DNA from 3 places in the Lacticaseibacillus sp. 53-4 genome. Region 1 is predicted to be linked to each of the others. Evidence: predicted binding sites of a transcription regulator. Region 1 holds the regulator's gene; each other region holds the start of a gene.
What was found. Region 1 encodes HrcA, which represses chaperone genes, less so after heat shock. Its sites were predicted from a motif close to TTAGCACTCNNNNNNNNNGAGTGCTAA; they were not measured.
Positions count from the first base shown of each region.

Region 2: a site for HrcA is predicted at 2,401-2,427, ahead of JUF21_RS02245 (Hsp20/alpha crystallin family protein). Genes of this name have one in related genera too.
Region 3: a site for HrcA is predicted at 2,191-2,217, ahead of JUF21_RS05375 (ATP-dependent Clp protease ATP-binding subunit). Genes of this name have one in related genera too.

Region 1 is NZ_BOLT01000016.1:3,137-7,349, forward strand. It holds gene hemW (radical SAM family heme chaperone HemW) at 1-973, shown strand, start outside; gene hrcA (heat-inducible transcriptional repressor HrcA) at 1,150-2,205, shown strand; gene grpE (nucleotide exchange factor GrpE) at 2,214-2,834, shown strand; gene dnaK (molecular chaperone DnaK) at 2,868-4,213, shown strand, end outside.
Region 2 is NZ_BOLT01000003.1:89,436-93,648, reverse strand. It holds gene JUF21_RS02255 (S1C family serine protease) at 1-1,232, shown strand, start outside; gene JUF21_RS02250 (iron-sulfur cluster biosynthesis family protein) at 1,817-2,221, shown strand; gene JUF21_RS02245 (Hsp20/alpha crystallin family protein) at 2,575-3,006, shown strand; gene JUF21_RS02240 (hypothetical protein) at 3,215-4,213, shown strand, end outside.
Region 3 is NZ_BOLT01000009.1:69,601-73,813, reverse strand. It holds gene JUF21_RS05390 (ABC transporter substrate-binding protein) at 1-396, shown strand, start outside; gene JUF21_RS05385 (ABC transporter permease) at 424-1,323, shown strand; gene JUF21_RS05380 (ABC transporter ATP-binding protein) at 1,323-2,132, shown strand; gene JUF21_RS05375 (ATP-dependent Clp protease ATP-binding subunit) at 2,429-4,213, shown strand, end outside.

The DNA.
Region 1 (4,213 bases):
TGGCGGCGGCACGCCGACCACGCTGACGCCGGTGCAGCTGGAGCGCTTGATTTCCGGCATTCGCCGCGAGCTGCATTTCGACCACGGCGAGTTCACCTTCGAAGCGAACCCCAACGATTTGCTCGAAAAGGATAAGCTGCGCGCGCTGCATGAAAATGGGGTCAACCGCCTGTCAATTGGGGTGCAGTCGTTTAACGACGCCATTTTAAAGGCGATTGGGCGCACGCACCGGGTCGCCGATGTCTACCAGGCGATCGCCAATGCGCGGGCAGTGGGCTTTGAGAATATTTCCATCGACCTGATTTTTCGGCTGCCCAAGCAGACGCGCGAGGACTTTTTGGCGAGCCTGCACAAAGCCTTGGCACTTGATCTGCCGCATTATTCGACGTATTCCCTGATCTTGGAAAAAAAGACGATTTTCTATAACCTGATGCGCTCCGGGCGGCTGCAGCTGCCGAATCAGGACGCGGAAGCCGACATGTACCAGGACGCGATCGACCTGATGGAAAGCACCGGGCGCCATCAGTACGAGATTTCTAATTTTGCCAAAACCGGTTACCAGTGCCAGCACAACTTGCTGTACTGGCGCAACGAGCATTACTTCGGCTTTGGCGCCGGGGCGTTTGGCTACGTCGGCCGCGATCGGTACCACAATTTCGGGCCGATCAAGCAGTACCTGGACCCGCTCCACAACCACAAAGTGCCGGTGATCGAACATCACCTGGTGCCGCTGGAAGAGCAAATCGAAGAAGAGATGTTCCTCGGGCTGCGAACCCGGGAAGGGGTGTCTCAGAAACGGTTTGCAAAGCGCTACCACATGACCATCAATGAGGTGTACGGGCAGCTGTTGAAGGACCTGAGCGACCAGCAGCTGGTCACGGTTGATGGGGATGCCGTGCGCCTGACAAACCAGGGGCAGTTTCTCGGCAACGAAGTCTTTCAGCAGTTTTTGCTCGATGACCCACTGATTTGACCCCGCGTACTTGCGCCTATTTTCAGAAAAACACACGTCGGTCTCAGTCCTGGGGCCGATTTTTTCGTGAAAACGGCGAAATTAGCAGACTGAGGTTGACTTTGCTAACGGCCATTGGTATATTAAGTATTGTACTTAGCACTCAAATGGTTTCAGTGCTAAAAGAAGGTGGGATTATGTTGACGAAACGCCAACTACTCGTCTTGAAACAGATCATCCGCTCCTACACCGAAACCGGCCAGCCAGTCGGTTCCAAAGCGTTGATGGCGCAGTTGCCGGTGCATGTCAGTTCGGCAACGATCCGCAACGACATGGCGGCGCTGGAAGACGAGGGTCTGATCAGAAAGACGCATAGCAGTTCTGGCCGCGTCCCATCGACTAAGGGTTACCGTTTCTACTTGGACAACCTCGTCGAGCCAGCCGCGGTCACGCCCAACGAGATTGCTGCGATTCAGCAAGGCTTCGGGGGGCATTTTTACAAGATCGATGAAATTGTCGCCCAAAGTGCGCGCATTTTGTCGAACCTCACAAATTACACCGCAATCACCTTGGGGCCTGAGGTCACCAACTTAAAACTCACTGGGTTTCGGTTGGTGCCGCTGGGCAATCATCAGGTGATGGCGATTTTGGTCACGAGCAATGGCAACGTTGAAAGTCAGCTGTTCACGCTGCCCCCGGAAGTCGGCTCTGACGAAGTGGAGAAGGCCATTCGCATCATCAACGATGAGCTGGTCGGCTTATCGCTCGGCGAAGTCGCCCAAAAGCTTCAATCAGAAGTGCCGGGGTTGCTATTCAAGTACATGACCAGCCCGGACGGGTTCCTGGACCTCTTCGGCAACGTGCTCCGCAAGGCGGCTGAGGAACGCTTCTATGTGGGCGGGCGTCTGAATCTCATGGATTACCTGGGCGACTCGGATGTGGATCAGCTCAAGCGGCTGTTAGCCATGATGGATAATGATCAAGGCAGCCAGCGCCAGGCGTTCAATACGTTGCTTGGCCCGCTTCATGATTCCCATATCAAGGTCAAGCTGGGCTCGGAGCTGACGCCGGATGTGCTTGAGAATCTGAGCCTATTGACCGCGAACTACTCAGTCGGCGAACACGGGACTGGGATGATTGCCCTGATCGGGCCGACCCAGATGCCGTACTCGAAGATGATCGGTTTGCTCGATGCCTTCCGCGAAGAACTCGCAAAACGGCTGACCGATTACTACAATCATTTTGATCAGTGACAGGAGGCATGAATTTGACAGACAAGCAAACCAAGAAGACGCAAACCGCCAAGCAAACTGCGGCAAAGGCTGAACCAAAGCCTGAGGCCAAACCAAAAGCGGCCAAGCAGCAACCAAGTCTGCGGGATGAAATCGAGGAAGAGATGAAGGACGACCTCGAGGAAGAAGTCCAAGACTCCGGCGTGGATGTTGAAGCCCTGCAAAAGGACCGCGACGAGCTCGAGGATAAGTACCTGCGCGCCGCCGCCGAGATCAACAACATGAACAAACGCTTCAATAAGGAGCGCGAGGACATGGCCAAGTACGACGGGCAAAAGCTGGCCACTGCGGTGCTCCCAGTTCTGGATAACCTGGAGCGCGCGCTGGCCACCGAGGTCACGGACGATGCCGCGCAATCTTTGAAAAAGGGCGTCGAGATGGTGTACAGCCACCTCGATAACGCCCTCAAGGAGAACGGCGTGACGGAGATCACGGCGACCGGGAAGTTTGATCCGAACCTGCAGCAAGCCGTGCAAACCGTTCCGGCGGATAAGGATCACGCGAAGGATACCGTGGTTCAGGTCCTGCAAAAAGGCTACAAGCTCAAGGATCGGGTCCTGCGTCCAGCGATGGTCGTCGTTGCAAATTAGTTAATCAAAACTGTTAAAAGAAGGGATTTTACTATGAGTAAAGTTATTGGGATCGACTTAGGGACTACCAACTCCGCGGTCGCCGTGCTCGAAGGCGGCCAGCCAAAGATCATCACCAACCCGGAAGGCAACCGCACCACACCGTCTGTCGTTGCGTTTAAAGACGGCGAGATTCAAGTCGGCGAAGTTGCCAAGCGGCAGGCCATCACCAACCCAGACACCATCACTTCGATCAAGCGTCACATGGGCGAGGCCGGCTACAAGGTTAAGGTCGGTGACAAGGAATACACCCCGCAGGAAATTTCTGCGATGATCCTGCAGTACATCAAGAAGTTCTCTGAAGATTACTTGGGCGAAGAAGTGACCGACGCGGTCATCACGGTACCGGCTTACTTCAACGATTCGCAGCGTCAGGCGACTAAAGATGCCGGCAAGATCGCGGGTCTGAACGTTTCTCGCATCGTCAACGAACCAACTGCGTCCGCCCTGGCTTATGGCCTGGACAAAGGCGACAAGGACGAAAAGGTCCTGGTTTACGACCTCGGCGGTGGGACGTTTGATGTCTCCATCCTGCAACTCGGCGACGGCGTGTTTGAAGTGCTGTCGACGAACGGGGATACGCACCTGGGCGGTGATGATTTTGATAACAAGATCATCGACTGGCTGGTCAGCGAGTTCAAGAAGGATAACAACATCGACTTGTCCAAGGACAAGATGGCGATGCAGCGTCTGAAGGATGCCGCTGAAAAGGCGAAGAAGGATCTGTCTGGCGTTTCCCAGACGCAAATCTCCCTGCCGTTCATTTCTGCCGGTGCCAATGGCCCGCTGCACTTGGAGCGGACACTGACGCGTGCCCAGTTTGACCAAATGACCGCCGACCTGGTTGCCAAGACCAAGGTCCCAGTGGATAACGCGATGAAGGATGCTGGCTTGTCCAACTCAGACATCGACAAGGTCATCCTCAATGGTGGGTCGACCCGGATTCCGGCCGTTCAAGACGCGGTCAAAGAGTGGACCGGCAAGGAACCAGACCACAGCATCAACCCTGACGAAGCCGTTGCCCTTGGCGCTGCCATTCAGGGTGGGGTCATTTCCGGTGACGTCAAAGACGTTGTCCTGCTCGATGTCACCCCATTGTCTCTGGGAATCGAAACGATGGGCGGCGTGTTCACCAAGCTGATCGACCGCAACACCACGATTCCAACCTCCAAGAGCCAGGTCTTCTCGACTGCGGCTGACAACCAGCCGGCCGTTGACATTCATGTCCTGCAAGGCGAGCGGCCGATGGCTGCGGACAACAAGACGCTTGGCCGCTTCCAGCTGACTGACATTCCGGCGGCCCCACGGGGCGTTCCTCAGATCGAAGTCAAATTCGACAT
Region 2 (4,213 bases), on a different contig from region 1:
TGGCGGCCGTCGTCGGTGGTGGCGTGGGCGGCGGTGTCGCATACGGCATCATGAGCAGCAATCCAACCAACTCGGTCAACGAGGCCGTCAGCGAAGGCAAGCCCGGGACCACCAAGGTCTCTAACGTCAGCGTGAACGAAAGCAGCGCCAGTTCGTCGGCCTTCGCGAAGGTCAAAGGCGCCGTGGTTTCAGTTGTGAACATGCAAAAGACGCAGTCGACCTCCAGTGGCCTAGATGCCTTCGGTGACCTGTTCGGCGACTCCGGCAGCGATTCGAGCTCGTCAAGCTCAGACAGCGGCAAGCTCGAGGACGCCAGCGAAGGGTCCGGGGTCATTTATGAGAAAAAGGACGGCAAGGCTTACATTGTCACCAACAACCACGTGGTTGAGGGCTCAGACGCCTTGGAGGTCATTTTGGCTGACGGGTCTAAGGTCACCGCAAAACTAGTCGGCACCGATGAGGATTCTGACCTCGCCGTGCTGTCGATCGATGGCAGCAAGGTCGATACCGTGGCCAGTTTCGGTGATTCCAGCGCGATCAAGGCCGGGCAAACGGTCCTTGCCATTGGCTCGCCGCTGGGCTCCCAGTATGCGACCTCGGTCACGCAAGGGATCATCTCCGCCACCAGCCGCACCGTTGACGTCAGCGACGAGCAAACCGGCCAAGTGACCGGTCAGGCGACCGTCATTCAAACCGACGCCGCGATCAACTCGGGGAACTCCGGCGGCCCGCTCATCAACCTGAACGGCCAGGTCATTGGGATCAACTCGATGAAGCTGTCAGGCACCAGCAACTCGAACGCCACCATCGAAGGGATGGGCTTCTCCATTCCAAGCAACGAGGTCGTGTCCATCATCAATCAGCTGGTGGCCAACGGTAAAGTGGTTCGGCCGGCACTGGGCATCGAGGCGCGGGATCTTTCCAGCGTTTCGGCCAGCCAGCAGTCCAGTCTGCTGAAGGTGCCTGCCAGTGTGACCAACGGGGTCGTAGTGGCCGGCTTCACGTCGACCAGTATCGCCAAAAAGGCGGGGCTCAAGCAGTACGACGTGATCGTCGCCGTTGACGGCAACGCGGTGGACAGCGTCGCGACCCTGCACACCCAGCTTTACAAGCACGCGATCGGCGACACCATTTCCCTGACCTACTACCGCGGCAGCGACAAGAAGACAGTCAACGTCAAGCTGTCACAAACCACGGATCAGCTGGATGGCACCACCGGGAACGCGAAATAACTGAATTAGGGTGAGATCAGCCGCGCAGTGATGCGCGGTTTTTTGATGCGTTATTTTCGGCAATTTCCGGCAGTTGGACACCCAATGGCCAGGATTGTTCGGGTGAGGGTTGTCAAGTGTGAATTCGCCTTGAGGATAATCACACCCCTTGCCTGTGGATAACTCTGTGGATAGTGTTTATAACTCACTTTTCAGCCCGTGCACAGGCTTATCCACAGGGGGTCAAAAGCCGGTGGATAAACTTTTTTCTTTGTGAACCAAACGCGTGTACGGGCGATGAGGACGCGATTTTGGACGCCTCACTTTGTGAAATGCCGATGTTCAAAACCGTGGATAACTCCCGGCCAAAAATAAAGTGCTTGATTTTTCCGGGCACGAAATCTGGTATCAAAAAATGTTCTGAACACCAGCGCTAGGGTTGATCAAGGGGGTGATGTGGATAACTGCTGGGGATAGTTGGTGTAAGCCTGTGTGTGAAAGCAGCAATCACTAGTATTTGGTTAGTTATAATTGACAGGACGTGAACAAGCCGGTATGATGAAGACATAATAGTTGTGTACAATCTAGTTGAAAGGGTGACCGATATGGAAATTACCATTACAGAGGCAGCAAAGGAATACTTGAACCACAAGCTCGTGCCGGGCGACCGTCTGTTCTTGGCGCTTGACGACGGCTCCAGCAAATACTCTAAGCTCGGCGGGACCTGTGCGATCGGCAACAAGTTTCAGTTGGTGATTGCGGACACCCCGGATCCAGACTATGCCGAGCCGCTGGCCAGCAATACGAAGTTAAACCTGACCACTGGGCCGCTTGAGCTGTCCTACCTCGGCCACGGCCTTGCGCTGGATCATCACAGCGGCATGCTGAACCTGCATGACGACTCCGGCGTGCTGGACGGCGCCGTCACGATCGACTTCGCCCAGCCGCTCCCGGCCGACGAACAGGCCCGCCGTGAGGAAATGAAGGCGCTCGGTGCAAAAGTTTGTTAACCCGGGCTGCGACAATGGCCGGTTTTAGCGGAGGACAACCGCAGCCAGCCATTCCCGCGTTGGCCAGCTGAGCGCGCCTACGCCTTGCCTAGCCCAACGCTTTTCTCACTTTATCTAATCTAACAAACAGTACAGCCCCAACGGTTCTGCTGGATCGTTGGGATTTTTTTCGAAAAAAGTTAGCACTCTGTTGACAAGAGTGCTAAGCCGTGGCATAATACTTTATGTAAACAAGGTAAGAAGCTAAAGCCCCGATCGACAGGCGAGCAGGTGTGAGCCGGACGGTTGCCAGGGCGGCTGCTTTCCCTGTTTGAACTAACCCAACAGACAATTATGAAAGGAAGTTTTGCATCATGGCTAATGAGATTATGAATCGTGACAACTGGTTGACGGATCCGTTCTTCGATGATCTGGGCGCGCGTTTCTTCGATCGTTTCATGCCTAGCGACACGAGCCGGGTGCTCAAGACTGACATTCAAGAAACCGACAAGAGTTATGTTGCCAAGGTCGATGTCCCGGGGATCGACAAGCAGGACATTCACCTGAATTATCAAGACAATGTGCTGAATATTTCCGTCAACAAGAAGGAAGTTAATGATCACGCCGATAACAAGGGCAACGTCCTGATGAGCGAGCGCAGCTACGGCGCCATGAGCCGCAGCTACCGCCTGCCGAACGTGGATGAGTCGAACATCAAGGCGCAATACGACAAGGGGGTTCTGACCATCACCTTGCCAAAACTGACCGAGCAGGAACAAGACCCTCACCAAATCGATATTGACTAATTAACCGCCTCTAACTGAATTACCGCCTCTATAGGAAACGGGTTGCCTCCGGGCAGCCCGTTTTTTTGGTGCCGCCGTTCAGCCATGGTAAATTGAGTTGAGCAAGAGGCGAAAAGCCCGGCTCACAGGCGATTTTTAAAGGTCTTGCCCAGCGTTTGCCGGCGCGTTACGGTATGATGATGGAAGAGGATACGGGGGAGAGACAGTCATGAAAGAAAAAAGCGAACTCAAGGTCACGGTGCCGGCTGGCGTCTATGCGCAGCTGCGCGGGGACTTGGAGACGCCCATGCAACTGACTATTAAAAATGATCGCATCGTGATCCAGCCGGCCCCAGCGGACCGCCTCCGGTCAGGGCGGCTGGCCTTTATCTGGCCGCTGTTGGTCAGCCTGGTGTCAACGGTGGCGATTTTTCTCTACTGGCTGCACATCGGGGTGCACGTGATCCCGATGACCGGGGATGTGTCGATCGCCAGTTTCACCATCGGTTTTGGGGTCGTGGGCGGCATCGCACTGTTTGCCGGCTTCTTTGTGCAGTCGCGCAACGATCCGGATAACCGGTTCTCCAAAGCCGTGTACTGGCGGAACTTCCCGGTGATCTTGCTGGCGTTTGCCATTATTTTGGGCATGGCCCTGCTGGGCACCTTTTGGGTGCTGGGCACGCTGTTTCCGGGGGCGACCTTTGATCCCTTCACGGCGGTGCTGCAGGTGCTGGTCTTTCTGATCTTGGCGAATGTGTTCATGGTGCAGATGGCGCTGCGGATCAACGCGGCTACGCTGTCCAGCCTGCTGACCATCGTGATCGTGTCGGGGGCGGTCATCTCGATGGCCTCAAACGGCAGCCGGCAGTGGTGGCAGCACAACCTGAGTTTTCTGGGCACTAAGCTGGCCTCAAACGCCTGGCAGTTCAACCTCACGCTGGTGATGACCGCGCTGGTGATGATCAGCCTGATCGACTACCTATTCGTGCAGTTGAACGCGCAGCACCGCAAGTCCTGGCGGCTGACGACGCTGCGGGCGTTGTTGACGCTGGCGGCGATCGATCTGGGCTGCATCGGGGTGTTCCCGAACAACGCGCAGTTTCACGTGCTGCATGACGAGATCGCGGGGATGCTGGTCACCATCATCTTGATTATCATCATCGGCTTGCGGTGGCTGTTGCCGGAGGTCTCCAAGGAATTTCTGTGGGCGTCGTACGCTATCGGGGTG
Region 3 (4,213 bases), on a different contig from region 1:
GCCAAGCAGCTGGGCCTGAAGGTGGCCACCGCGACGGTCGCTTCGACCAACGATGTGCAGTCCGCAACCGAAACGCTGGCGGGCAAGGCGGACGCGATGTACCTGGTTACTGACAACACGGTCGCCGCGGCGATGCCAACTGTCGGCAAGATTTCTTTGAGCAAGCATGTGCCAGTGGTCTGCGCCGCCTCGACGATGGTCGAAGACGGTGGGGTCGCCACGAAGGGCATTTCCTATAAAGAGCTCGGCAAGCAGACCGCACGCATGGCGATCAAGATCCTGAAGGGGAAGAAAGTGGCCAACCTGCCAGTCGAAAAGCCGGCTAAGACCACTGTGGTCAAGAACGAAAAAATGATGAAGGCGTTCGGCCTGACCGACGCGGACGTTGAAAAGTAATCTGTCACTCAGTTTTTGGAGGTTAACATGGACATCCTGACTTCGAACATCTCTACCGGTTTTTTGTGGGCGATCATGGCGATTGGCGTCTACCTGACCTTTCGCATCCTAGACATCGCCGACATGACCGCTGAAGGGAGCTTTCCCTTGGGTGCGGCGATCACGGCCCACACGCTGGTTTCCGGCGTTGGCCCGATTCCGGCCACGCTGCTGGGTTTTTGCGGCGGCGCGCTGGCGGGGCTGGTTTCCGGCCTGCTGCACACCAAGTTAAAAATTCCTGACCTGCTCACCGGTATTTTAACGATGACGGGACTGTATTCCGTGAACCTGTTCATCATGAAGGCGGCCAACGTGTCGCTTTTGGCCGACATTAAGACGGTGTTCACGATGGTCAACATCGGGGATGCCACGATGACCACGATCGTCATCGGGCTGATTATTCTGCTGATTGTTATCGGTCTGCTGGTGCTGTTCTTTAACACCGAAATGGGCCTGGCCGCGCGCGCCGTCGGGAACAACCAGGCGATGGCCGCGGCCAACGGCATCAACAACGACAACATGAAGATCATCGTTTACATGATTTCCAACGGCCTGATCGCCCTTTCCGGTTCCCTGATGGCGCAAACCAACGGGTACGCCGACGTCTCGATGGGGATTGGCACCTTGGTCATCGCGCTGTCAGCCATCATTATCGCCGAGATCCTGGTGCGCAACCTCAGCTTTGGCCAGCGCCTGCTGATGATCATTGTCGGGGCAGTCATTTACCGCCTGATTATCGCTGGGGTCCTGCAGCTTGGGGTCGATCCGAACTACCTGCGCCTGTTCTACGCGCTGATGCTGGTGGTCTTCCTGGCTTTGCCACTGGTTGAGAAAGAGGTCAAAAAGGCTCGCGAGCGGGCTGCCAACAAACGGGAGATGAATAACTGATGACAACGCCAGCCTTAGAAGTACACAAGTTGAATCAGTGGTTCGAAAAGGGCACGCCCAACGAGAACCACGCACTGAAAGACATTGAGCTGACGCTGCAGCCCGGCGAATTCGTCACCATCATCGGCGGCAACGGGGCCGGCAAGTCCACACTGCTTAACAGCGTGGCGGGCTCACTGCAGGTCACGCAGGGTCAAATCAAAATTGCCGGTAAAGATGTCACTTACCAGTCGGTGGCCAAGCGGGCCAACCTGATCTCGCGGGTCTTCCAGGATCCGCGCTCAGGTACTGCGCCGCTGCTGACGGTGAAGGAAAACCTGGCTTTGGCCCTGAAACGTGGTTCCTGGCGCAACTTCTGGCGCCGCGGCGTGAAGCGCGAGGACTTGGCGTTGATGAAGGAAAAACTCGCCAGCCTTAACCTGGGGTTGGAAGATCGCCTGGACACGGACATTGGCCTGCTTTCCGGCGGCCAGCGCCAAGCCATCACGCTGCTGATGGCCACCATCAACTTGCCAGAGCTGCTGCTGCTGGACGAGCACACCGCGGCGCTTGATCCGGCCACATCCGCGACAGTCATGGACCTGACCCAGCAAATTGTTTCGGCGCAGCACATCACCACGCTGATGATCACGCACAACATGCAAGACGCTTTGATGTACGGGACGCGCCTGATCATGCTGGCCCACGGGCGCATTGTGGTCGATCTGCCGCAGGAGAAGAAACAGGGGTTGACCATTCCAGACTTACTCGCACTCTTTAAGGAACAAAGCGGCGAAGAAATGAACGACGATGCCGTGTTGCTCAGTTGATCAGTTCCGCCTCGATTAATGATTGCCATCCGGTTGGCAATCTTTTTTTGCAAAAATTTTAGCACTCTACTTGTAAGAGTGCTAAACCCGTGGTACTATATATTATGTAAACAAGAAGGCGTGCGAAGCGGTGCGACTGACCATAGCTTAACCTCAGACATCGCCGGCTTGGCGGTGTTTTTTTGAAGGGTCGCGCACCCGGAGCCTACTTGGCGTGCACGTTGTGCTTGCGAACACTTAATTGACGAATGAGCCTGTCTTGCGTTGCCAGACGCAGGGCCAAAGGAGGAGTTATTATGGCACAATTCAATGATCCATTCTTTAACGATGGTATGGATGACTTTCTGAATCAGGTCCTGCACCAGATGGGCACCAGCGGCCAGCGGCGTTATGTGGTCAATGGCCACGAGTTGACGCCGGAGGAAATGGCTCAGCTTCAGCAAAGCGGCCGCATGCCGGCGCAAAACGCGCAGGAGATTCCGGTCCAAGAAAGTCAGCAGAAGCCCAAGGGCATTCTTGAAAAACTTGGCCGCAATCTGACCAAGGAAGCCGAGGCCGGGGCGCTTGATCCGGTCATCGGCCGCGACAAGGAAATTCAAGAAACCGCCGAAATTTTGAGTCGGCGGACGAAGAACAACCCAATCTTGGTCGGGGATGCCGGGGTCGGCAAAACCGCGGTCGTCGAAGGCCTGGCGCAGGCAATCGTCAAAGGCAACGTGCCCGAGGCTATTAAGGACAAGCAAATCATTTCAATCGACCTGTCCAGCCTCGAGGCCGGCACCCAGTATCGCGGCAGTTTTGAGCAGAACATTGAGGACTTAATCAAGGAAACCAAGAAGGCTGGCAACGTCATCCTGTTCTTCGATGAGATCCACCAGATTCTCGGTGCCGGCACGACCGGCGGCGAGGATGGCAGCAAGGGCTTGGCCGATATTATCAAGCCGGCGCTGTCTCGCGGCGAGATCACAGTGATCGGCGCGACGACTCAAGACGAGTATCGCAACACCATTATGAAGGACGCCGCGCTGGCGCGGCGGTTCAATGATGTCACCATCAATGAACCGAGTCCGCAGACCACGTTGGCCATTTTGAAGGGGGTCAAGGGCCTGTACGAGAAGCACCACAATGTGAAGCTGCCAGACGACGTGTTGAAGGCCGCGGTCGACTACTCGATGCAGTACATCCCGCAGCGCTCGCTGCCTGACAAGGCGATCGACCTGATCGACATGACCGCCGCGCACTTGGCGGCCAAGCATCCGGTGGTCGACAAAGTCACACTGGAAAAGCAGATTGACCAGAAGACCAAGGAAAAGGACGCTGCGGCCAAGGCGGAAGACTTTGAAAAAGCGGCCAAACTCAAGGCGGAGCTTGAAGCACTGGAGAAACAAAAGAACAGCACCAGTGCCGAGGCCGAACCGGTGGTCGCCACGCCGGATGACGTAGCCCAGTCTGTTGAGCGTCTGACCGGCATTCCGGTCGCGCAAATGGGTGCCAATGATATTGAACGCTTGAAGAACATCGGCAAGCGGCTCAAGGGCAAGGTCATTGGGCAAAACGAGGCCGTCGACATGGTGGCCAGGGCGATTCGCCGCAACCGCGCAGGCTTTGACGAAGGCAACCGGCCAATCGGCTCCTTCCTGTTCGTCGGCCCCACTGGGGTCGGTAAAACCGAGCTGGCCAAGCAGCTGGCTTTGGATCTGTTCGGCTCCAAGGATGCGATCATCCGTCTCGATATGTCCGAATACAGCGACCGCACCGCCGTATCCAAGCTAATCGGCACCAGCGCCGGTTATGTGGGCTATGAGGACAATGGCAATACGCTGACCGAACAGGTTCGCCGCAATCCATACGCAATCGTACTGCTGGACGAAATTGAAAAAGCCGATCCGCAAGTGCTGACGCTGCTGCTGCAGGTCATGGACGACGGTCGGCTGACGGACGGCCAGGGTAATGTGGTCGACTTCAAGAACACGGTCATCATTGCGACCTCAAACGCCGGCTTTGGTGAAGAGGCGTTGACCGGCGAAAAGACTAAGGACGAGCCGCTGATGCAGCGCCTGGCGCCATACTTCCGCCCAGAA